Regions from separate parts of the Frankia sp. CeTa3Moorea genome, predicted to be linked through region 3. Evidence: riboswitches for the same ligand, from Rfam matches in the RefSeq annotation. Region 3 holds a riboswitch; each other region holds the start of a gene.
The links. A riboswitch is a leader RNA that binds a small molecule or an ion and turns the genes downstream of it on or off. The one in region 3 is predicted to bind cyclic di-AMP.

Region 1 (7,996 bases), on a different contig from region 3:
TGTTCAACGGCGGCGAGGGCGCCTGGTACTCGGCCGGCAAGTGCTACTTCACCACCAAGGGCGACAACCGGGTGTGGGCCTACGACGCGGCGGCCAACACCCTGGCGATCGTCTACGACGACAACGTCTCCGGCGCCCCGCTGACCGGTGTCGACAACATCACCGTCGCCGCCGTCGGTGACCTCTACGTCGCCGAGGACGGCGGCAACATGGAGATCTGCATCATCACCCCCGGCGACATCGTTGCCCCCTTCCTGCGCATCACTGGCCAGAGCTCCTCGGAGATCACCGGACCGGCGTTCAACCCGGCTGGTAACCGGCTGTACTTCTCCTCCCAGCGCGGCACCTCGGGTTCCAGCAGCGGCGGCATCACCTACGAGGTGACTGGTCCGTTCCGCACCTCGCTGTGATCGAAATCCTGTAACGGAGGAGCGGCGCGGGCATGCGCCCGACTGCGCGGAAGGCCTCCCCCTCGGGTCGGAACCGGCCGCCACCGTGACCGCCCAGCGGTCGAATCCCCGGGGTGTGGTCGCGACGGTCGGCTCAGGCGCGGCCGGGCCCGTCGGTTCGGCGGGCTCCCCGGACTCGGGCAAAGGCCGAGGGTGGCCCTGCTTGGGCAGGGCAGGGCCACCTGTCCACGGACCCCTCCCGGAGGTCTCGGGCGTCACGCCCGGCTGCGGCTCGCCGTCACGCCGGCCCCGCCCGGCGGAGGTCGCGGCTCGACGCGGGGCGGGACCGGCCTGCCGCCAAGACTGACGCGGGCGACCGGGATCCGGAAACGTCAGTCAGGCATGCCTTTCTCGTATGGGCCGCGCGGATGTCGTCGTCTGCGCCACCGGCAACCGGGCGCTGGAGGGGAAGACTTCACCTATCTACGGCCCGGCTCCTAGGTGGCGTCCGTGACATCACCCCGGCCAGCGGCGACAGCACGCCACCAGCAGCCGTCGCTGTCCGCAAGGAGTCAGACACGACATCCGCCATACACCGCGAAGACCCGGGAAGACCCGGGAAACCGCCGAGCCCGTGCTGTCGGATAGCCGACAGTCGAGCATTCAGCCGAACATCTGTGCCCGTTTGGCATGGCGTCGTTATCCTGATGTGTCGACTGACGGAGGACTGATCGCCCGATTTCACTCCGGCCTTCACCGACCGTACCGACATGGAAGGCCGTTTCGATGTCGTACGAATCTGGACCTTACCGGGTATCGCCCAAGCTGCTGGCCCGGGAGGACTTCCGGGCGGCGTGTGCGACGCGAGACTTCCGCGCGGTGTTCCGGCTGATGAAGAAATATGACGGTGCCAGTCAGAATCGCATCGCCTCGCCGGTGGAAGGGCTCAGCCAGAGCAGGGTCAGCCGGATCATGCAGGGCGAGGACCGCATCGCCCGGCTCTCCCTGATCGAACGCATCGCCGACGCGCTGCGTATCCCGGGTAGTTATTTCCACCTGGCCGCACGGCCGTGGGAGGCGGCACGGGACGTGCGCGAGCCGCCCGGGCCGCCGACGGTTCCGGCCGGACCCGGCCCGACGCCGGTGGCCCACGTCGCGACCCCCTCCGTCGACCCGGCCCCGGCCCCCGGGCCCGTCGTCGCCGAGAGCCCGGGCCGGGTCCCCCCCGGACCGGGGGGCCTGGTCGTCGAGGAGGACCGGGCCGAACTCCGCTACGACGACAGCATGTACGTCGCCCACCAGCGAAGACGTCTTCTCAACGCCGGCAGCGAACCGGTCACCCGGTATCTGATGCGGATATCGGTTGACCGGTTCCCGGGAGATCCGGAACGCTCCGCGCGGTTGTACCGATCCGATCCACTGCGCTGGGAGGACCTCCAGCTCAGCGCACACTGCGGCGGCGAGCAGATGGCCTGGCAGGTCAAGACGGACTGGGACGCGCTCAAGGAGGTCTGGCTGCTCTTCGAGAACAGTCGAGGGCGATTTCCGCTCTATCCCGGCGAATCGGCATGGATCAACTACAGCTACCAGGTGAGCAGGGAGAAGTGGGGGCCGTGGTTCCAGCGTGCCGTGCGGGTACCGACGAGTTTCCTCTCGGTGCAGCTGGACTTTCCGGCCGAGCTGGATCCCGTGGTCTGGGGCATGGAGACGTCGATGACCGCCGATGCCTTCCCGTTCCGGACCGCAATCGCCCGCACCGACTCCGGCGACCGGCGGATCTTCACCTGGTCGACCACCGAGCCGCCGCTGCACGCCCGCTACCGACTGGAATGGAACTTCCGGGCCACCGTGCCGGAACGTGATCCGGCCGCGGAGACCGGAACACGTCCCAGCGATCAGATGGCGGCCGTTGGCATCGTGCAGGAGGGTGAGGCGATCCTGCGGCAGTCGGCCCGCCCGTTCGCCCTGCCCGACGAGGCCGAGGACGCGCGCCGGGTCGTCGCCGAGCTGTCCTCCGCCCTCGAACGGGTATCCGCCCTGCACACCTTCGGCAAGGGCATGGGCATCGCCGCGCCGCAGGTCGGCATCAACCGCGCCGCGGCGATCGTGCGTACCCCGGGCGGCGACACGCTCACGCTGCTCAACCCCAGCGTCATCGAAACCTCCCGGGAGACCGACGAGCAGTACGAGGGCTGCCTGAGCTTCTTTGACGTCCGTGGCCTCGTCCCCCGGCCGCTGGAGCTGCACGTCGAACACACCGATATCGACGGCAACCGGCACATCACCGTCTATCGGCAGGGGCTGGCGCGGCTTGTCGCCCACGAGATCGACCACCTGCACGGTCAGCTCTACACGGATCGGATGCGGGCCGGAACCACACCAATCCCGGTGGAGCAGTACCGGGGTACCGGCTCGGCCTGGTCCTACAACCGCTGACCGACCCGAACGCACCCGCCTCGCGGGCGGCATGGCGGCATGGCGGCTGGCGGCTGGCGGCGACGCAGCGCCGGGACCGGGTGTCCGGCACCGACTGGTAGATCCGACATATGACATGATTCCCTCGTGCCGTATAGTCCGGAAAGCGGGCGATAGGTGCGGGCCCGCCGGAACGCCGGCACAGATTTTTCCAGATCCTGGTTAGAGATTGCCGGCAGCGGGTAGCAGAGGCTTGATCACCACGCGGCGGAACAGTTTCTCCACGCATCGCGTATTGTTTACCGTCAACGTGACGACCCAGCTACGGACTGGGGATTTCCAGCCCACTGGACAACCTCTAGAATCGGGCGCGCACGCGGGCGCGAAACACCATTAAAAAGATCGGAACAAGTAAACAGGATGCACTGTGTGCATCCTCACGTACTCTTGTTTTTCCTGGGTCACTCTCAGCTATGTTCATTGCCGTGCCGTCACCTGATGGCATTCGTCGGGCGGCACGCCGAATCCTGCCCCCGCTCGACGAGAATCGAACCTTCGGCAGGAGCGGGGGAACCAATTCCGGGCGCCACGAAAAGGCGTTCTCGGGGTGAAGCCGCGATGCGCGGCCGGGCATTCCCAGCCCGAACCCGACAGCTCACCTCGCAGGCGTGGGGAAGGGCAACTCAATGTCCAACGCTCGTTCGCTCGCTCGTGGCCTCAACCGCATCAGGCTCGGTTCCCGGGCCTTGATCGCAGCCACCACTCTCGCGGCCTCGATCGGCGGTGGCCTCGCGCTGTCCCAGCCGGCCAACGCGTCGACGAATGCCGACCGCTTCCTCTCCAAGGTGATTCCGTGTGAGTCCGGGGGAAACCCGCGCGTGGTCAACTCCATCGGCGCCGGCGGACTGTTCCAGTTCCTGCCCAGCACCTGGCGCGGGGTCGGCGGCAAGGGTCTGCCGCAGCACGCCAGCGTCGCCGAGCAGTGGCACCGCGCCCGCATCCTGTACGCCCAGCAGGGGACGAGCCCCTGGTACGCATCGAAGCCGTGCTGGGGTCACAAGATCTGAGCTGCCCGACTTCCCGCGCCAGCTTTCACTGTCCGCGCCCGGCCGGTACTGATCGGCGCGCGGCCAGCAGCCCCGTGTCCCCTCCGGGACACGGGGCTGCGCGCTACGTTTCCCGGTCACGGTTTCCCGGCCACGGCGACGCCGGCCAGGTCAACGTCCGCAGCCCCGCCCGGCGGAGACCCGGCGGACCCACCGATCGGCCGGCTCAGCCGATCCGACGGCGGCGGGCGATCTCGGCCAGCGTGATCCCAGCGGCCACCCCCGCGTTGAGGGACTCCACCGCACCCGCCATGGGGATCCGGACCCTCACGTCGCAGCGCTGCTCGACCAGCCTGGACAACCCGCGTCCCTCGGAGCCGATCACCAGGACGAGTGGGTCGGTCGCCATCGTGAGCTCGTCGATGCTCACCTCGCCGCCCGCGGCCAGACCGACGACGAACTGGCCGCCCGCCGCGTAGGAGACGAGCGTGCGGGCCAGGTTGGTGGCGCGCGCCACCGGCAGCCGGGCGGCGGCCCCCGCCGAGGTCTTCCAGGCCGCGGCGGTCATGCCGGCGGCCCTACGCTCCGGAACGACGACGCCATGGGCACCGAAGGCGGCGGCCGAGCGCACCACAGCCCCGAGGTTGCGGGGATCGGTGACCCCGTCCAGCGCCACCAGCAGACCGGGGGGGGACGAGCGCGCGCGGGCGAGGAGATCATCCGGATGGGCATACCGGAACGGCGGTACCACGAGGGCGAGACCCTGATGCGGAGCGGTGCCACACATCCGGTCGAGATCCGTGCGGCCGACGTCGGCCACGGCGATCCCGGCCCGCCCGGCGAGTCGGCGGGCGTCGGCGAGCCGCTCGTCGAAGTCCAGCCCGCCGGCGATGAAAAGGGTCGACGACGGCACCCCGGCCCGCAGCGCCTCGACCACCGCGTTGCGCCCGACCACCAGCTCGTCGCCCTCGGTCCGCCGTGGGCGCCCGGTCCCCGCGGAACCCCCCGCGGCGCTCGGCCCGGTGGTGGCCGCAGCGGCGACGGCGCGGCCACCATCCCCGCGCCGGCCGGCAGCCGCTCGACCCCGCTCGGCTCCGGCCGATGCGGAACGGGCCGCAGCAGCCGCCGCCGCACGACGCTGGGCGGGATGGCCGGGGCGCAGCTGCGCGGGCGGCGTGGCCCCACGGCCCTCCAGCGCCTTGCGGCCGTGACCGCCGCTGCCCGTGGAGGCCCCCTTGCGGTGGGAACCGGACTTGGCGGCCCGACCGCCCTGACCGCCGCGGGCGATCCCACCGCCCCGGCGAGCGGCGCCGGCCATCAGGACCACCGACCAGGACACGCCCGGGGAATGACCATGTGACCACGGTATACGGCGGACGACACCGGCGTGTCGGGGCGCGCTCAGCGAGAGCTCGGCAGGAGCTCGGCGGAGGAGCTCTGCCATGGGCATCCCTCGACATGGCCGTTTCCGGGGACCCGGCGCCCTATCCTGAGGGCCGGCAGGCCCACGGCCCGACCTGACGTGGTCCGGCCGCCCCTCACCGGCGTCAGGAGGGTCAGGTGCGCATCACCACGCCGACCGGCGGGCCCGGGGTTCCCCGGAGTGCGGGGGCCCTGCCACCATCCGCCCCCGGCCTTTACGCTCTTTTAGGGTCGCCCGCCGACGATGGCGGGCGCGTCGGATCAGGTCGCCGGCACGGCGATCTACACCCTCGACGTGCCGCGGGGGAAGCTGGGAGAATACGTCTCCATGAATGCGTGATGACCAGCTCGACGAGTGTGACCACCTCGGTCGATCATCGGGCGCGCGCCGTCGGTGTCCCGAGACGGCCACGGCGAGCATCGACGATCCGGCCGTTAGCGACCCGACCGTCAAGGACCCGACCGTCAGGGGCAGGAGGCACCCAGCACATGGCTCTGCGCACACCGCCCGTATGCGTTCCCCCGGCTGTTTCCGGCCGCGGCCAATTTCTCCCGGCGGCATGACGGTGGACCTCAACCCGCATGACGACGCCCCCACAGTCGCCTACCAGATCACCGGGAGCGGGCCGTTCGAACTCGACAACGACCTGGGTCGCTGCCCGGTGTGTGCGGCGCCGGTGTATGCCGACGACCGGTACTGCGAGGTCTGTGGTCACAGGCTGGAGGGTCCGGACCCCGGCCACGGCGACGCCGACCACAGCGAGGTCGACCTCGGCCAGCTCGCCGGCGTGTGCGACCGCGGCGTCCGGCACACCACCAACGAGGACGCCATGGGCCTGGCCGTCGTGTACGGCACGCTGATCGCGGTGGTGTGTGACGGCGTGTCGACCACTCCGGGCTCCGGGCAGGCCTCGGCCGCCGCGGCGACCACCGCCATGGCCGTCCTCGCGGATGCGGTGCGTGCCCACGGCCCGGGGCGCCCCGTCCACCACGACACCCGCCCGTCGCGCGGCGTCAGCCGGGCCGAGGAGATGCTCGACATCCTCGAACCGTCGTATGCCGACTACAAGAAGCCACGAACATCGCCCCGCACGGTCGTCGGCGGGTTCTCCCCGGAGGACGCCGAGGCCGCGCTGCACGCCGCCGTCGACGCGGCCCAGGCGACCATCGCCCAACTCAGCGCGGCCGAGGGGCGGATGGCGCCGTCGTGCACGTTCGCCGCGGCCATCGTCACCCCGCCGACCCCGGACGGCCCGGGCATGGTCACGGTCGGCTGGGTCGGCGACAGCCGGGTCTACCTGCTCGGTCCGCGCTGGTGCGAGCGGCTGACCGCCGACGACACCTGGGCGGCCGAGGCCGCGCGCGCGGGGCTCATCCCAGCCAACGAGGCCGAGACACACCGGCGGGCGCACACCCTCACCCGCTGGCTGGGCGGCGACGTCGAGGACGTCGCGCCGCACACCGAGATGTTCCCCATCGAGGCGCCGGCCACGGTACTGGTCTGCAGCGACGGGCTGTGGAACTACGCGTCCCGGCCCGACGTGATGGCCGCGCTCGTCAACCAGCTCCCACCCCACTGCGAGGCCATCGACGTCGCCCGCCACCTCGTCGACTTCGCCATCGACTCCGGGGGACACGACAACATCACGGTGGTGGCCGCCCGGGTGGAGGACTGATGAGCGTCTTCACCGCGGAGGTCGCACCCGTGGTACGTGATCTGACGGGCGAGGCCACGCCCGCGGACGAACACTGCTTCGGCTACCCTACCGGCGCGTGGGGAATCGAGTCGCGCGACTACCACCTGAGTGTCCAGGTGCCCGCCCGCGCGCTGGGAACCGAGACGCCGGCGGCGCGGGTCAGCCTCGTCGTCGACGGCCGGGTGACGTCAAAGGCGCTGGTCCGAGCGGTTTGGACGGACGATGAGACCCAGTGGAGCCGGATCAGCGACCCAGTCACCCACTACACCGACCAGGTGGAACTCGCGACCGCGGTGCTACGGGGCCTGGAGGCGCGTCGGGCCGGCGACGAGGCGACTGCGACACTGTTGCTCGGACGCGACGCTCAGCTGGCGCTCGCCTCCGGCAACGAAGACACCTACCGCCTCCTACAGAAGGTGGTTCACGTCGACAATGCCACAACAGGTACGGTTCGGTTGAAGAAGAACGTCAAGAAGATCGATGAGATGGTCCTTGACACACGGTCGACGAGGACCCTCCGGGTGAACCGGTGATCAGGTGAGGGCACGATGCCCTACGGGGCACCTGTCTCACGACCCGACTACTGCGATCGGTGCGGAATTGGGATCATGAGTGGTCAGGAGAGGTACGAATACCGTCCGGAGGACGGCGGGCGAGCTCCCTACGGAGCAGATGCCCCCGGCCGCTCGGCTGACGGGAACCGTCGGCGTGGGCCAGCCGAGCAGACCGGCCCAGATGCGGACGGTCCAGGTGGCTACGACCCGTTGGGCATCCGCCGTTCGCCAGCCGACCTGCCCGGGGTGACGGACCCGCCGCGCGTCGGCGACCCGCGCGGTGGCGACTCGTACGGCGGGTATGGCCGTGACGGCTACCCCGACCAGTCCCGGGGGGGCCGCGGTTATCAGGAGGACCCCTACGGCCCGCCCGGTGGCTATGATCGTGACCCCTACCCACGCGGGCGTGACGAGCGGCCGGCCCCCGACGACCGGATCGACCACGGGCGCGATCCCTACGGTCGAGACTGGGG
Region 2 (7,996 bases), on a different contig from region 3:
ACCCGCCGGCCGTGGGCCTCCGCCGCGAGCAGGCCCACCGCCGCCGATCCTGGCTGGCGACCCGGGTGGCGACCCGGATGGCGACGCAGCACCCAGGTCAGGACCGTGTGGCCGGCGCTCGCCCGACGGCGCAGTTCGCGCCGCAGCGCCCCCGCCGGATCGTCGGGATCGGGCGCCCCCGCGGCAGGATCGGTCCCGACGATGCCGCCGAAGGGGCCGGATCCGTCACCGGGAGCGCCACGCGCGCCTGATCGCGGGGCGATGACCGTGAACGCCAGCGAAGGCGCGAGCTCCTCGGCGACGTATCCCGCGTTCCAAATGGTGAGCGGGAGTGCGAGTAGTCGGGAGGTGGTGAGTGTAGGGCCCTCACCCACGACGGGACGGCTCCCGGACCCCGAGCAGACCCCGTTCCCGGAGCCAGGACTCGGTGCGGTTCATGCCCTCGGGCAGCCGCACGACCGGCGACCATCCCGTCCGGGCCCGGATCTTCTCGATGGAGAGGCCCGCGTCGCGGGTCAGGGTGCGCACGGTGAGCGGACCGAGGTCCACCCGGGCGCGGGGATCGACTCCGGCCACCAGACGGGCACCGACACCGCGGACCAGGCCCGGTGCCCGCCGCGACGGGATCGCCGAGTTCACCAGAACGGCCGGAACGGCCGGGGCGGCTGAGCCCGCTGGCCGTACCGAGGTCGTCGAGACCGCCGGGACCGGGTGGGTGGGGAGGGGTGGCGTCTCGGCCGCGGAACCGTCCGCGCCTCGCCTCCGGTAACCCTCCGCGAACGAACAGACACGATCAATCGCGTCGACCGCTTCGAAGATCCTGGCCGGTACGGAGCGGGGCGCCGCGATCGCGAGCATCTGACAGTAAAAGGTGAAGAAGTCGGCGGCGGACACCGACTCCCCCCCGGTCACGTGCAGCACCTCACCGGCGACCGCCGACCGGTCCGCACCGGCGACGGTGGTCACCGCCGTGACCACGTCGTCGACATGCACGGGGCTGAGCACACCCCGGCCGCCGTCGACGAGGACGAACCGCCCGGCCCGCATCAGCAGCACCGGCCAGAGGGTCCAGCGACCAGCCCGGGGACCGTAGGCGTCCCCGATCCGCAGGACGGTCGCGCCGAGTCCGTGCGCAGCGGCCGACCCGACCGCCTGTTCCGCGGCGGCCATGGCGTCGGCGCGGACGTCGCCAGTCAGCCCGATCGGCGTGGTCTCGTCCAGTGGTCGGCCGACGGCTCGCGCGGGCCCCCGCTCCCCGGTCCCGCCGGGGACCGGGCCACTCGTCCGGGCAAGCACGTCCACGCAGGAGAGATGGATGAAGCGGTCGACCCCGGCCCGACCCGCGGCGTCGAGCAACGCCGCCGTGGCGCCGAGGGTCACCCGCCGGATCTCGGCGTCGGGCACCCGTACCGGCGCTCCGGCTCGGCCGGGACGCACTGGGGTCAGTTCCGCGACGCCACCGGTCCCGATGGCGGCGGCATGGATCACCAGCTCCGTGCCGTAAAGGGCTTTCTCCCACCCACCGGGACGGCTGACGTCGGCCTGCCTGACACCCGGCGCGCGCCGGATGTCGATGGCGACAACGTCGTCACCGCGCCGCCGCAGCGCGTGGGCCAGCGCTCCGCCGAGGAAGCCGGCCGCGCCGGTGACCACCGCCCGAACCAAGGTCACTCCTCCTGCCAGGATCACCCTCGCCGACGGCGCTGCCGCGCGGCCCGCCAGCCCGTCCACCGGCTGGGTCCGCGGGCTTTACCACGCTCGTTGCCGTGCTCGCTGCCGTCGGCGACGATGACCCGACCCTACGGGATCGACTACTGATCAGGACCGGGACATCCCCGCGAGTCGGGAGGATCGAGGTCGGGTGCACCTCGCGGGATGCCACGGGCCGGTCGCGCCCGGCAAGTGGGCCGGGCCTCACGGCGTCCCGAAGTCCTGGGTCCAGTAGGTGCCGTACCTGCCGCCCGTCGCGTAGCCCACGCCGATCCGGGTCAACGAACAGGTGAGGATGTTCGATCGGTGGTCCGGGCTGTTCATCCATCCGCGCATCACCTCGGCCACGGTGCGCTGACCGGCGGCGATGTTCTCGGCGGCGATGGAGAAGGAGAAGCCGGCGGCGGCGATCCGGTCGAAGGGCGAGCGACTGTCCGGGCTGTCGTGGCCGAAATAGCCGGCCGTGGCCATGTCGACGCTGTGTGCCTGGGCCGCGGCGGCCAACCGTAAGTCGACGATCAACGGAGGGCAACCGGCCGCCCGGCGCTCGAGGTTGGTCGAGGTCACGACCTGACCGACCAGGCTCGTCCAGGAGGCCGGCAGGTACGGCGGGCGCGGGGAGATAACAGCCGGCGCCGGGGTCGACGCGGACGGAGCCGTCACCGGCGCGGCCAGGGCCAGAGCCGACGCCCGCGCAGCGGGCAGCTGATCCGGACCGGCCGGGCGAGCGGCGGGCGGCGGCTCGGCCCCGGGCCCGGTCGGCGCACCCCGATCCGCGATCCGACCCGCGATCGACGTGGGAGGGACCCCGGCCGTCACCCCGACCACGCCCCGACCCGGCTGCGCGCCGACGCGGCCGGCCACGTGGTCACCGTCACGCGGTCCCGAATGACCATCCGCGAGCAGCACGACCGCCAGAACCGCGGTCAAGGCCCCTGCCGCGGTGCAGAGGACGGGGCCGGCGCGACGCCGTTCCGCATGGTGCCGCCTGTGGTGTCGAAGCATCGAATCCTTCGGTGGTCGGACCCCCCGACCGCGTACCTGGATCGATCAAGGTTAGCCGGCCATAGCCAGAAATTGCCATAGGAAAGGGAATTGATCGTCCAATGTGATCTGGTCGTAACGTCGTGGAGACTACCGGTCCACGGATCTCCCGACGGGATCCGGCGCCGCGGGGCACTAACGGACAACATCCCTACGCTCCTCGCCCGACCCTCGGCGCTCCTCGCCCGACACGGACTACCGCGGCCCCTGGTCGGGGAGCCGGCCCGATCGCCGACGCAGCAGCTCACCGGCGATCCCGGCGATGACGGAGATGGCGATCACGACGAGCGCGATCCACACCGCCGCGTCCCGCAGCCCAGGAATGGCGGCCGCCGTATAGCCCAAAAGGATCAATCCGGTCCCCCAGACGAGCGCTCCGAGCATGACCGCGATCAGAAAGCGGGACCATGACATCGCCACGGCCCCGGCGAGTACCGGCGCGAACGTCCTCGCCCACGGCACGAAGCGGGCCGCGACCAGGGTGATCGGCCCGAACCGTCGGTAGAATTCCTCCGTACGGGCCAGCACCGTGGCGTACCTGCGCTCCAGGTACGGCCGGCCGAGGCGATGCCCGGTGTAGTAGCCCGCCACCGCCCCGGCGGTGGCCGCCGCCGCGACCCCGATCGAGAGGACCGCGACGGACACGTTCGACGCCGCGTCCGCCGCCATCAGCCCGGCCGCGAAGAGAATGGTGTCACCCGGAAGCCAGAACCCGATCAGGATCCCGCTCTCGACGAAGATGACCGCGAAGAGGACGACGTACAGCGTCATCCCGGACAGGCTGCCGACATCCACTCGACCAGTGTGCCGACCCTTGGTCGGCACCCGCCCCGCGCCCGGCGCGCGGACCGGCACCGCGTCGGCGACGTCAGCCGCATCCGACCCCGGGACGGGGCAAGGCGTCATACCCTTCGCCCATCAGGAGTCCACGGCGGGCTTCGGCCCGATCCGGCTGCCCTGCACCGCGGGTGCATGGCTGATCGGCGCCCCTACAGGTTCGTAAGGAGCCCCACCGATGCCCATCGCCACGCCAGACGTATATGCCGAGATGCTCGACCGGGCGAAGGCCCAGTCCTTCGCCTACCCCGCGATCAACGTGACCTCGTCGCAGTCCCTGAACGCCGCGCTGCGGGGCTTCACCGAAGCCGGCAGTGACGGCATCGTGCAGGTGTCCACCGGCGGTGCCGAGTACCTGTCCGGCTCGACGGTGAAGAACATGGTCCTCGGCGCAGAGGCACTGGCCGAGTTCGCCCACCATGTCGCGGAGGCGTATCCGGTCAACATCGCCCTGCACACCGACCACTGCCCGGCCGACAAGCTTGACACCTACATCCGTCCCCTGATCGCGATCTCGAAGGATCGGGTGGCCCAGGGGCGCGAGCCGCTCTTCCAGTCGCACATGTGGGACGGCTCGGCGGTCCCCCTTGAGGAGAACCTCAAGATCGCCGAGGAACTACTCGCGGATGCCGCCGCCGCGAAGATCGTTCTCGAGGTCGAGATCGGGGTCGTCGGCGGCGAGGAGGATGGCGTCGTCGGCGCGATCGACGAGAAGCTCTACACGACGCCGGAGGACATGTGGCGGACGGCCGAGGTGCTCGGCACCGGCGCGAAGGGGCGCTACCTGCTCGCCGCCACCTTCGGCAACGTGCACGGTGTGTACAAGCCCGGAAACGTCAAGCTACGCCCGACGATTCTGCACGAAGGACAGGAGTACGTCGCCAGGAAGCTCGGGCTGCCAGCCGGCGCGAAGCCGTTCAACCTCGTCTTTCACGGCGGTAGCGGGTCGGCTCTCACCGAAATCCGCGAGACGCTCGACTACGGGGTGGTCAAGATGAACGTGGACACGGACACCCAGTACGCATTCACCCGCCCCATCGTGGACCACGTGTTCAAAAACTATGACGGCGTTCTCAAGGTGGACGGTGAGGTCGGCGTGAAGAAGGCATACGACCCGCGTACCTACGGAAAGCTCGCGGAGAGCAGCATGGCGGCCCGCGTCGCCCAGGCGTGTGAGGACCTACGTTCCGCCGGCACCAGCCTCGGGCGGGCATAGTCCGGGCCAGGAGCGCACGCCGGCTGGCGGGATCGGTTCGTCGGATACCGTCCGGCCGGACCGCCGGCCGGCGGACAGGAGGCGGGCAGGAGGACAGATAGCCGCCGGCCGCGAAAACGGGCAACCGGGCAACCGCCGCCGCTCGTCCGAGGGCATTCTCCGGACCCCTCGACCCGACACTCTCCATCGTTTCCGGCGGACGGAACGACCGGCACGTGGCGGACATCCGACCCGCCCCGGTCCGATGCACGACCCGCCGATTTCCCGTACTATGCCGGCCCCCACGGTTCCCCGGTCGCTCCGACGGCTGGGGGACCACTGTTTACCGGGCGAGGGACCCCGCTCCTCGCGTAACGCCGCCTCCGCTGGCGACCAGCAGGTTTCGGCCACATTAGCGGACACGCACCGGGTCTTCGGTAACCGTTCACCTACCGCCCCGCCCCACGGAACCCCTTCGTCCACCGTGGCGGCCCGACAGGCAATTTTCACAATCGGTGTTCGATCGAATCCGCCGTGTGCAAAAATCACAACGCTGCAAGCTACCGCCCGATTTCCGTTGTTTTTCTCACAAAAACAGGCTTCAACGGACGAAGCGTAGTATCAGGCCGATCACTCGCGTCGATCTCGTAGCAGGGCCGTCACACCTTTGTTGACATGTCACACATCTGGCCTGATACGGGACTCTCCGCTCATCGTCGCCCATCGGCAAACAGGATGATCGGCCAAGCACAAATGCCTCCGCACGTCGTACCGCCAGGTTGATGAGCGGGCGCGCACGCGCGATACCAGGCCGTCGGTCCCTGCTCAAGCAGGCGCGCCGAGTGTGCTCTTTTTCACGCACCCTATTCAATGCTTGGCGACTCGCCGGGTGGCGTGGTTATGGTTTTCGCCGTGCCCGGCAACAACGCCGGGCATTCGTCGGGCGGCACGCCGAATCCTGCCCCCGGCCGACGATTTCTCGAACCGGGCGGCAGGAACGGGGGACCCATCTCCGAGTATCGAAAGGATTCGATGCTCTCGGGGTGAAGCCATGTGCGACGACCACACGGAAAGGTGTTTCCGGTGCGGCTTCCGTCTCCAGGGAATCCCTGGCACGGCCGGGCAGTTCCCAGCCCGAATCCGACAGCTCACCTCGCAGGCGTGGGGAAGGACCACAAGACATGTCCGACGCACGTATCAGTGGCCGACAATGCCGCGCCGGTACCCGCAGCCGGGCCCGGGCCCTCGTGGTCGCACCCGTACTCGCGGCAGCGGTGGGCGGCACCTTCGCGCTCAACCAGCCGGCCGGTGCGGCCACCACCTGGACGGGCCTGCGGCAGTGCGAGTCCGGCGGTGACTACACGATCAACACCGGCAACGCGTACTACGGCGCCTACCAGTTCTCCGCCAGCACCTGGCACGGCCTCGGCTACAGCGGTCTGCCGCACCAGGCTCCCCCGGCTGTCCAGGACGAGGCCGCACTCAAGCTCGCCCGGCGGTCCGGCTTCGGCCAGTGGCCGACCTGTGGCCGCGGGATGGGCGCCGACCAGCTCGCGGGCGGCTCGTCGAGCTCCTCGGGCCAGGCGTCGCGCACGGCGGAACGCAGTGAGCTGACGGTCAGCCCCATCTCCGTGAGCACCCCCGTATTCACCCGTAACCTGACGACCGCACTGGCCAGGCAGGTACGCGACGACGTGCGGGCCTGGCAGGCCCGCGTCAACCATCTGGGGTATCCGATCACGATCGACGGCCGTTACGGACCACGCTCCGCCGCAGTCGCCCGCGCCCTGCAGGCCGCCAAGGGACTCGCCGTCGACGGCATCGTCGGCCCGGCGACCTGGCGGGCCACCTTCAGCTGATCCTCTCTATCAGCTCTATCAGCTCTATCAGCTGATCCATTCACTCCGTCAGCTCCGTCAGCTCCGTCAGCTGATCTGTTCACTCCGCTCCCGCGACGGGGGACGACCGCCGCGGCAACCGGGCATCCCACCCCGGCGACACCGGTCAGGGGATCTCACCTCGACGACGGGCCGGCCCGACCGGCCTCCGGACGATCTCCGGTTGACGGCCCGTACGGGCTGGCCCGTGCAACCCACCACCAACATCACCCGGACCACACCCTGACCGGCCTCCGGCAGGGCCGCTCTTCGGCAGAGCCGATCTTCGGCAAGGCCGGCGAGGAACAGCAGGACCAGCGAGCCACCTGCGGAACCTGTACGGAAGTGGCACGATTCGCGCGATCCTCACTGGTTACTCCGGACCACCCCGGTTTGCGCTCCATGAGCGGTTCTCGCTAGAGTGCCGCTCACTCGCCTCGTCGGCGAGGCCGCCCGGACGGACGCCGAGTCCTGCCCCCGTGCGAGCGGCCGGAACGAACATCAACCGCAGCGGGCAGGAGTGGGGGACCCACATTTCGGGCGCCGCAAGCGGCGTCCTTGGGGTAAAGCCGGTGCATCCCGGTCCATGGTGGAGAGCGGTTCCTACTCGCCACCCGGGGTCGGATCCTCCGGCCGGGCCATCCCAGCCCGCACCCGACAGCTCACCCCGCAGGCGACGGGATTGGACTAACATGCCCTCTGGGCGTCGTGGCGGCAGACATCGAGCACCGCAGGCCCCATCGCCCGCCGGTCGCATCCTGCGCACCACCGGCGCGGTCACGGCCATCGTCGGCAGCGGCCTCGCGGTCACCGCGGCTCCGGCGGGCGCGGCCACCGCCGATGACTTCGCCAAGCTCCGCCAGTGCGAGTCCGGCGGCAACTACGCGATCAACACCGGCAACGGCTTCTCCGGTGCCTACCAGTTCGACGACCGGACCTGGCACGGGCTCGGGTACTCCGGCCGGCCGTACCAGGCGTCGCCCGCCACGCAGGACGAGGCGGCCGCGAAGCTCTACAACCAGCGGGGCTGGCAGCCATGGCCGTCCTGCTCGGTCAAGATGGGCCTGACCAACAACGGCCCGGCCAGTGTCCCGGGCGGCTCTGGCGACGTCATCCAGCAGGCCATCACCCCGGTGGAACCCCCCATGACGCTGGACCGGGCTCGCCGGGAGATGGGGGACGGCTCGTTCAGGGGCACGGTCCTCGACGCGTCCCTCAGCGACGACGTCCGCCCGGAGGCCTTCGTCTGGCAGGACAGAATGCGCCAGAAGGGCTTCGTACTCACCGTCGACGGCAAGTTCGGACCGCAGTCGCAGGGCATCGCCGCGCTGTA
Region 3 (7,996 bases):
TGCGTACCTCGATCCCGATCACTCGATCCTCCCTGTGAGGTATCCCATACGCCGGACGTGTGTCTCACCCTTCGCGTGGCACCCCGCCGGCACAGTCGCCAGGCATCCGCGTCCACGGTGAAGCCCGGATCGCCTCCGGACGGCCGGCACCGACTTGTCACCATGAAGGTTCACCAGCGGGAAGGTCGTGGGAAATGCCGACAGGTGGACATGGACATGGATCGGCGGCAGGGAAGGAGGCAATGATGCGGGACGATGCGGTGCCGGGCGAAAGAGTACGCGACGAGACGGTACGCGAGAGCCGGGGACGCGACGATGACGGCGCGCACCCGGACGGCGGCGACCACGGCAGCCAGCATCCCGTCCGGGAGGTGCTGGGGGACGCCCTGGAGCAGGCGTCGGCCAACGCCCATAAGCTCGCCGGCGCGCTGACCCGTCCGGTCTCCCTGGTCCGGGTGGGTCGCAAACGACGCCAGGTGCCCCGCCCCGGGCTACCGCGGACGCCGGACGGGCGCGTCATGGCCTGCGGCGTGTACAGCCATGGCCGGCGGGTCACCACGGACATCGACCAGGCCGACGCGCTGCGGTTGGCGCGGTCCGAACGCAGCGGGTTCGCCTGGCTCGGCCTGTTCGAGCCGAGCTACGAGCAGCTCACCGCGATCGCCGAGGAGTACAGGCTGGACAAGCTCGCGGTGGAGGACGCGGTCACCGGCCACCAGCGCCCCAAGCTCGAGCAATACGAGAACCACCTGTTCATGGTGCTCAAGACGACCAGTTACGTGGAGCACACCCAGATGACGAGCACCTCCGAGGTAGTCACCACCGGCGAAATCATGATCTTCCTCGGCGAGGACTTCGTCGTGACCGTGCGGCACGGCAGGCACGGGGAGATGACGAAGCTGCGCGGCCGGCTGGAGGCCAACCCGGAGATGCTCCGGCACGGCCCGACGGCCGTGCTGCACGCCATCTGCGACAGCATTGTGGATGACTACGTCCGCACCGTGGAAAGCATCCAGGCCGACGTCGACCAGATCGAGGCGGGGGTCTTCCATCGGGATCAGAAGCCGTCGACGGAAAGCGCCTACCAGATGAAACGCGAGCTTCTGGAGCTCAAGCACGCGGTGCTGCCGCTCGCGGGCCCGTTGCGTACCCTCACCACGGACGCCCCCACGATGGTCGACGTGGCGATGCGCCGTTACTTCCGGGACGTCGCCGACCACCTCGAGCAGGTCAGCGAGCGTATAGCTCACTTCGACGAGCTGCTTTCCTCCGTGCTCCAGGCGACGCTGACGCAGGTGACGATCGCACAGAACGAGGACATGCGACGGATCAGTGCCTGGGTGGCGATCGGCGCCGTCCCGACCGCCGTCGCCGGGATCTACGGGATGAACTTCGACCACATGCCGGAGCTTCGTCAGACGTGGGGCTACCCGGCCATCCTGGCCGTCATTACGACGATCTGCCTGTTCCTCTACCGTGCGTTCAAGCGCAACGGCTGGCTCTGACACCGACCTGCATGCTATGCGCGCAGGGACCACGACAATGACGGCAGATCCATAGTCCCTTTTTACTATCAGTTGGCTGACGCGACGTATCCGTACGATGGGTTACCCCTGGCCCGCCACGTCGGTTACCGTTACCAACCGTGTCGGAGCAACCGGGTCTCGTGCCAGCCGCTCGGTGCGGTCCCCGCCGATCCCCCCACCCGTCAGGGGACTCCATGACCTCGTCTGACCCCAAGAGTCATAAAACAGCCATCCTGCCTGATCGGGGCGATCTCATCGCGGAGCTCGCCGGCCGGCTGAAGGCCCTCGACGCGCTCCTCAACCGGCTGGAGGATGCCGAGCGGCAGGCCGCCGACGCCAGCGAGCATCTCATCCGGACCCGCCGGTGGCAGGAGGACACGGTCCGGACCATCCAGGAGGAGCGGGCTCGGATGCGCCAGCGCCAGCACGCCCTCGACGAGCTCGCCGGCCACGCCCGCGCCGCGGTCGAGGCGCTGGCGCACCATCGCTCGCTGCCCCGTGAGGTCCACGAGCTCGCGGTCGAGCTCCAGGTGCTCGATGCGGCGGGATTCCTCACCCGCCGCAGCTCCCGGTCCCGCTGAGGGGGGTGCACGCCCGACCTCGCCCGTCAACTACTTTAAGTAGTCAAAAGTCGCCTACGGGCCGAGGGAGGGCTACCCGCCCGCCCGCCTCTCACCCGGACCGGCCGCCGCCACGGACCCCCTACGCAGCGAAAAACCAGCAGGACAACCGGGGTGCGAAGGGCCTTCGGCCCGCCCGGTCAGCCCGGCCGGCCGAGCGGGCCGCCGACGTCGCGCGACGGGAACTTCAACGCACACTCGCCGTAGTTGGGAAGGACTAGTGTTTACCCACCCCGTCCAAGTGGACTAGTCTCACGCCGACGTCACGACAACACCGGGCCGAACGCCGAGTCCTGCCCCCGGCCCCGGTGTCCCCTCCGAGTCGTCATCAGGGGCAGGAGCGGGGGACCCACCTCCACCGGCCGGCACCGATCCGCGGTGTCGACCTAGGGGTGAAGCTCGACGCGTGAAGGTCACGCGAGAGCCGGGCAGCCCAGCCCGAACCCGACAGCTCACTTCGCAGGCGTACGGGAAGGAATACACCGTTGTCCGCGCAAAGCGTGCAGCTCGACGAAGAAACGCGAGGCGCCGGTCGCGGCCGTCATCGCGCACCCTCCGCGCCCCCGGCCACCCGCAGCCGGGCCCGGGCCCGCGCCTTCGCCGCCGTGACCACCGGGACCGTCGCGGTCTCCGGAGTGGCTCTCGCCGGCTGCGCCACCGACATCAACGCCGACGCAGCGAAGGACGAGCAGCCGAACACCGCTCCGATCACCCTCGCCGCGCAGATCGGCTCCCATGCCGCCCTGGGCGGCAGCATCGCGGCGGCGGCGGTCAGCACCCACGGCTCCACCTCCCTGCTCGGCTCGGCGGGCGGTGTCAACGCCCCGCCCTTGACCGGCAAGGTTCAGGTCGGTCTCCGGGTGACCAACCCCGACGTGACCGTCAACGCGGACCAGCCGATCGACATCGGCTTTTCGCTCTACAACGAGCAGACCCACGAACCACTGGCGAACCAGCTGGTCAAGGTGCAAGTGAAGCTCCCCACCGGGTGGGCCACCTTCAAGCACCTTTACACTAACGCCCAAGGCTACACTTCCTACACGGCCCGGGTGCTCACCACCACGAACGTCACCGCGGTCTTCGACGGCACGGACGCCCTGCAGTCCGCCCGCTCGGCGAACGACGCCACCCTGCGCGTACGGCCGGCACCCACCCCCCAGCCCGTCCGCAACGCCGCCTGGTCGGATCTCCTTGCGACAGTGGGCGCCGCGGGCCAGACGTCGGTTCCGGTCCCGTCGAGCTCCCTCGGGGAGAAGGCCGTCTACCTGGCCTCCCTGCAGGCCGGCAAGCCCTACGTCTACGGTGCGGAGGGCCCGAGCGCGTTCGACTGCTCCGGCTTCATCCAGTACATCTTCAAGCAGCTCGGCAGGAGTGTGCCGCGGACGACCGACGCCCAGTTCGCCGCCGCCACCCGGGTGTCGCAATACAACAAGCAGCCCGGCGACCTGATCTTCTTCGGGACGCCCGGGAACATCTACCACGTCGGCGTCTACGCGGGCAACGGCATGATGTGGGTGGCGCCGCGCACCGGCGACGTCGTGTCGCTCAAGAAGATCTATACCACCTCCTACTACGTAGGTCGGATCCTCTAGCAGCCGGTCGGAGCCGGCGCACCGCCCTCATGCCGACGCAACGGCTCATCCGGCTCCGGTGGATCGCCTTCGCGGCTAGCGGACCGCACGAGCCCTGCCAGTCCACCAGCGGCCGGCTACCGGGCCTCCCCTCCGGGTACCGACCCGAAGCCGTGAAAGCCGGGCCCGGGACTCCCACCCACCGGCGAAGCCGCGGACAGACCAGCAAGCGGGCCCTGTCACCGCCCGACAACCCGCCTACATGGTTCCTTTCCAGCTATCCGGACGGGCCCTCCTTCCGGTGGGACGGACGTCAGATCTCCCCCCCATCTGACGTCCGTCCGGCCGGAAGGCCCCCGATTCCGCCGGCCTTCCCTCGGATCCCCCCCCATCCGCACGGGAAGGCCGGCGGGCCTCGGACCCCCGGCCGACCAGGTCCGCCGATGCCGCTACCCCCCTCCCGGCGGCATCGGCGGACTTCAGCCTTCAGTCTCTGCCCGGTGCGGGAAACAGCCCGGCCCGCTCGCGGGCGCCGCGGTCAGGCCCCCAGCCGGTGACCGGACGAGAACTTCCACAGGGCCTCGCTGACCTTCCGGTCCCAGGAGGCCTCCGGGGCCCGGCCCTCCGGGACACGGTCCTGGCAGTTCGGCCCGGGCTCCGGGTCGAACTGCCCGACGACGCCTACCGCGGCGAATTCCGGCTTACCCGGGGCGCAGGCAGCGGCCAGGGCCAGCCGGGCACCCTCGCCGATCCCCCACACGTAGACCCGGTCCGGATCCACCTTGGTCCGTTCCGTGGAGACGAAGCGGACCACGTCGCGCAGATAGCGCACGTCCGCCCCCTCGGGTCCGTCGATCCGCCACGTGCCGCCCACGGCTTCCGGGAAGGCCACCGCGAAGTCGCGGGAGTTCGCGAGCTTGCCGGCGTCACTCTGCCGGTCGAGTGACTTCGCGTCCGCGTTGTCATCGTGCAGGATCAACACCAGCGGAAGCGGGTTGGCGGGATCGGACGGGGCCTGGACGAGCAGCTCACGGCCCGCCGACGCGTAGTCGCCGGGCAGGCTGACCCGCTGGGTCCTCGGGCGGTCACGGGTCCCGAGGTAGCCCCAGGCAACCACGATCACGACACCGACGATGAGCACGGTTCTCTTGTTTTTGCCCCACCATCCGGCGAGGGGATTCGACACCACGATCCAACCGAACCACACCGCTGGCCGGGAAACGCCGCAAACCTGGTAGCAGATGACGACAAGACCTGAGTCAGACCAGGTCTGTCCGCCTTGCCCCCCAAAAAAACTTGCCCCAAAAAACGCCAGGGGACACGTCAGGTGACGGCCAACGCGCGGCGCCGGGCCTGGCGCAGCACCTCCACCTCGCGGGGCGCGCCCAACGGCGGCAGCGGACCGTGGACCCAGCTCAGCAGGAGATCAGCGAGGGCGGGGTTCTGCGCGAGCACCGGCCCGTGCAGGTAGGTGCCGATGACCCGGCCATCCACAATGCCGTCCGTTCCGCCGTCACCGTCACCGGTCCCGAGCCGGACCGTACCGAGCGGGATGCCGTTCGCGCCGGGCAACCGCCTCGTCCGCCCGGCGTGATTCTCATACCCGTACAGGGTGGGCAGGCCGAGCCGTGCGTCCGGTTCCACCACGATGTCCCCGACCGCGCGCGGCGGCGGCGCGTCCGACGGGCCGAAGGAGCGACGGGTCTCCACGCCGACGAGATTCAGCCCCTCGTGGATCTCCCCACCGGACGGGAAGGTCGCGCCGATCACCTGGTAGCCGGCGCACACGGCGAGCACCGCCGCTCCCGAGCTCACCGCTCGCCGGATCGCCCGGTTCTGCCGGATGCCGTCCGCCGCGAGGACCTGCGGTGCGTCCTCACCCCCGCCGAGCAGGTAGATATCACAGCTCTCGGGCACCGCCGACCCCGCGGGAACGTTCACCACCTCGACCGGCAGACCACGCCAGCGCAGGCGCTGGGACAGCACGATCGCGTTACCGCCATCACCGTAGGTACCGAGCAGCTCGGGGTAGATCAGCGCGATCCTGGTCGCCGAGCCGCCCGTCATCGCGTGGATCCCCTCATTGCGTCACCAACCTCACCGCGTACACAATCTCACCGCGTACACAACCTTGCCGCGTACACAACCTCACCGCGTGGACCTCACCGCGTGGACCTCACCAGCAGATCGCGAAACGCCGTGTAGTTGGCGACGACGTCGACCACCTTCTCGTTGGCGGCCAGGGCCGCGTCCTCCGCGCTGGCATACACGCTGTGCGGCACCTCCGCATAGGCCAGCCGCACGCTCATGTCCTCCTTGCGCTCCCCGGTGACCAACACCTGCCGGCCGGCGAGCCGTTCGAACGGCACGTCCCAGATCCAGGACGGATCCCGCCCGTCAGCGGTCTGGGAGTTGAAGTCGATGACGACAGGCCGCGGCGGCGCGTCCGCCAACAGCTCCATCATCTCCACCCAGCCGGCGGGGTTCTTCGCCAGCAGCAGCCGGCCTCGGTGGCCCTCCTCGCCGAGCGCCACCTCCTGATAGCGACCCTGCACATCGCCCAGGCCGGTCATGGCTGCAAGCGCATCCTCGATCTCGACGCCGAACTCCCGGGCCGCGGCGGCGGCCATCGCCGCGTTACCGAGGTTCACCCGTCCGGGCAGATCGAGCCGGGCCGCGATGGTGCGGCCGTACCAGAGCAGTTCCCGGGAGCCGGTGACCGCGACGATCGGTTCGGGCCTGGCCAGCCCGCACTCGGACCACCAGCCACTGCTGTTGCGGTACAGCAGCCGGGCGCACTGCGGGCAGACCATCGCGTCCGCCGTCCAGTTCTGCCCCGCCGACACCCAGACCTGCCGGTGCCAGCCCGCCGCCGCCCAGGCCACCAGGGGATCATCGACGTTCGCGACCACCGTCGTGTCGCGCAGCTCCGAGCCGAGCTCGCGCCACATGGCGGCGATGCGCCGCGTCTCGTTGGACCGGTCGAGCTGGTCGCGGCTGATGTTCATCAGCAGGACCACCCGCGGGGAGATCTCCCTGGCCACCTTCGGCAGCCAGATCTCGTCCACCTCGAGAGCCGCCGCCGCGTCGAACGGCGGCCGGGACAGCGCGGCCAGCACCCCGGGCGCCATGTTCGCCCCGCCGCTGTTCGACTTGACCGGCCCCAGGGTGCCCAGGGCCCGGGCAAGCAGCCGCGTGGTGGTGGTCTTGCCGTTGGTGCCCGACACGCAGGCGGTCATCCGGTGGGAGCCGACCTCTGCGAGCGCCCCCGGGGACACCCGCAGCGCGAGCTTGCCACCGATCATCTCGCCGGAACCACGGCCGAGCCGGCGTGACGCCTCGGCCGCCAGACGTTCAACGGCGAGCGCGGCCTGGGTCCTGGCGGTGAACCGGCGGGGGATTGATGTCGTCATCGCGGTTTCTACAGTGCCACGACGGCACCGGGCGGCGAAGCCCGCCCCGTCTTCCGTTCCGATAGATCCCGGTCCAGTCCCCGGTCATCGGCCCGGTACCACCCGGTAGCGCCCCCGGACGGGGGTTTGTTCCGGCCGGACATTACCTCACGTGAGCTGGCGTTACCCATAGTCCGTCGGGGAAGGCGTCGACCGGACCACCGTGGCGGAATCGACGCGGCATCGCGGTAGAACTCACCCGACGGAGTGAACCGGAATACCCACGGCCGCCCCCACAGGTGAGAATCACAGGTGGAACACGGCTGGTCGGCGCGGGTGCGCAGGTTCGGCCACCGGGGGCCGCGCCGGGCGGGCATTCCGGACCGGCACGGCCGGCACGGCCAGCCCGGGTCCGCCGCGCGGTTGCAGAAGGGACGTGAGGGCGCACAGTGACCACGAAGGCAATCGCGATCGCGCAGGTACACGGCCACTGGTCGGTGCACGATCTCGACCCGGCCGACGCCGACGACCTCGACGCCCTCACCGACATGATGCGGGATCTGGGTGACGGCCCCGTCATCGCCTTCATCGAGGAGGACGACGAGTACCTCGCGGTGGTCTGCATGCGTCCCGACGACCCGGATCCGCAGGTCTTCCTCTCTGATCGCCGGGTCCTGGTGACCTCCGATCTCGCCGAACGCCTGTTCGCCGACGCGCTGCCCTCGATGGCGGGACTGATCACCGCGGACGACGAGGATGACGCGTCCGCCGTCACCCATGCCGCCCCCGTGGGCGATCTCGATCTACTCGGCGATCTGGGCACCCCCGCGGAGGCGTTGTTGGAACTGATCGGCGAGGAGGGGATGCTGCCGGGCGATGTGATCAGC

Region 1: it holds a riboswitch for cyclic di-AMP, as region 3 does, so the genes downstream of both, AC08OV_RS01065 (transglycosylase family protein) here and AC08OV_RS07360 (C40 family peptidase) in region 3, are expected to answer to the same signal.
Region 2: it holds a riboswitch for cyclic di-AMP, as region 3 does, so the genes downstream of both, AC08OV_RS05995 (transglycosylase family protein) here and AC08OV_RS07360 (C40 family peptidase) in region 3, are expected to answer to the same signal.

What each region holds. Positions count from the first base shown of each region.
Region 1 covers NZ_CDXDOR010000003.1:5,408-13,403, forward strand. Annotated here, with positions in the region: gene AC08OV_RS01055 (alkaline phosphatase PhoX) at 1-410, shown strand, start outside; gene AC08OV_RS01060 (peptide deformylase) at 1,176-2,825, shown strand; cyclic di-AMP (ydaO/yuaA leader) riboswitch at 3,322-3,488, shown strand; gene AC08OV_RS01065 (transglycosylase family protein) at 3,491-3,871, shown strand; gene rlmB (23S rRNA (guanosine(2251)-2'-O)-methyltransferase RlmB) at 4,077-5,168, opposite strand; gene AC08OV_RS01075 (PP2C family protein-serine/threonine phosphatase) at 5,833-6,948, shown strand; gene AC08OV_RS01080 (hypothetical protein) at 6,948-7,502, shown strand; gene AC08OV_RS01085 (FHA domain-containing protein) at 7,770-7,996, shown strand, end outside.
Region 2 covers NZ_CDXDOR010000019.1:23,672-31,667, reverse strand. Annotated here, with positions in the region: gene AC08OV_RS06020 (GNAT family N-acetyltransferase) at 1-374, opposite strand, end outside; gene AC08OV_RS06015 (NAD-dependent epimerase/dehydratase family protein) at 367-1,665, opposite strand; gene AC08OV_RS06010 (CAP domain-containing protein) at 1,915-2,640, opposite strand; gene AC08OV_RS06005 (DedA family protein) at 2,950-3,660, opposite strand; gene fbaA (class II fructose-bisphosphate aldolase) at 3,770-4,807, shown strand; cyclic di-AMP (ydaO/yuaA leader) riboswitch at 5,726-5,961, shown strand; gene AC08OV_RS05995 (transglycosylase family protein) at 5,968-6,645, shown strand; cyclic di-AMP (ydaO/yuaA leader) riboswitch at 7,157-7,353, shown strand; gene AC08OV_RS05990 (transglycosylase family protein) at 7,356-7,996, shown strand, end outside.
Region 3 covers NZ_CDXDOR010000025.1:35,258-43,253, reverse strand. Annotated here, with positions in the region: gene AC08OV_RS07375 (PhzF family phenazine biosynthesis protein) at 1-22, opposite strand, end outside; gene corA (magnesium/cobalt transporter CorA) at 243-1,505, shown strand; gene AC08OV_RS07365 (hypothetical protein) at 1,721-2,107, shown strand; cyclic di-AMP (ydaO/yuaA leader) riboswitch at 2,452-2,626, shown strand; gene AC08OV_RS07360 (C40 family peptidase) at 2,632-3,738, shown strand; gene AC08OV_RS07355 (plasmid partitioning protein) at 4,256-4,903, opposite strand; gene AC08OV_RS07350 (type 1 glutamine amidotransferase) at 5,041-5,784, opposite strand; gene AC08OV_RS07345 (MurT ligase domain-containing protein) at 5,880-7,130, opposite strand; gene AC08OV_RS07340 (tRNA adenosine deaminase-associated protein) at 7,559-7,996, shown strand, end outside.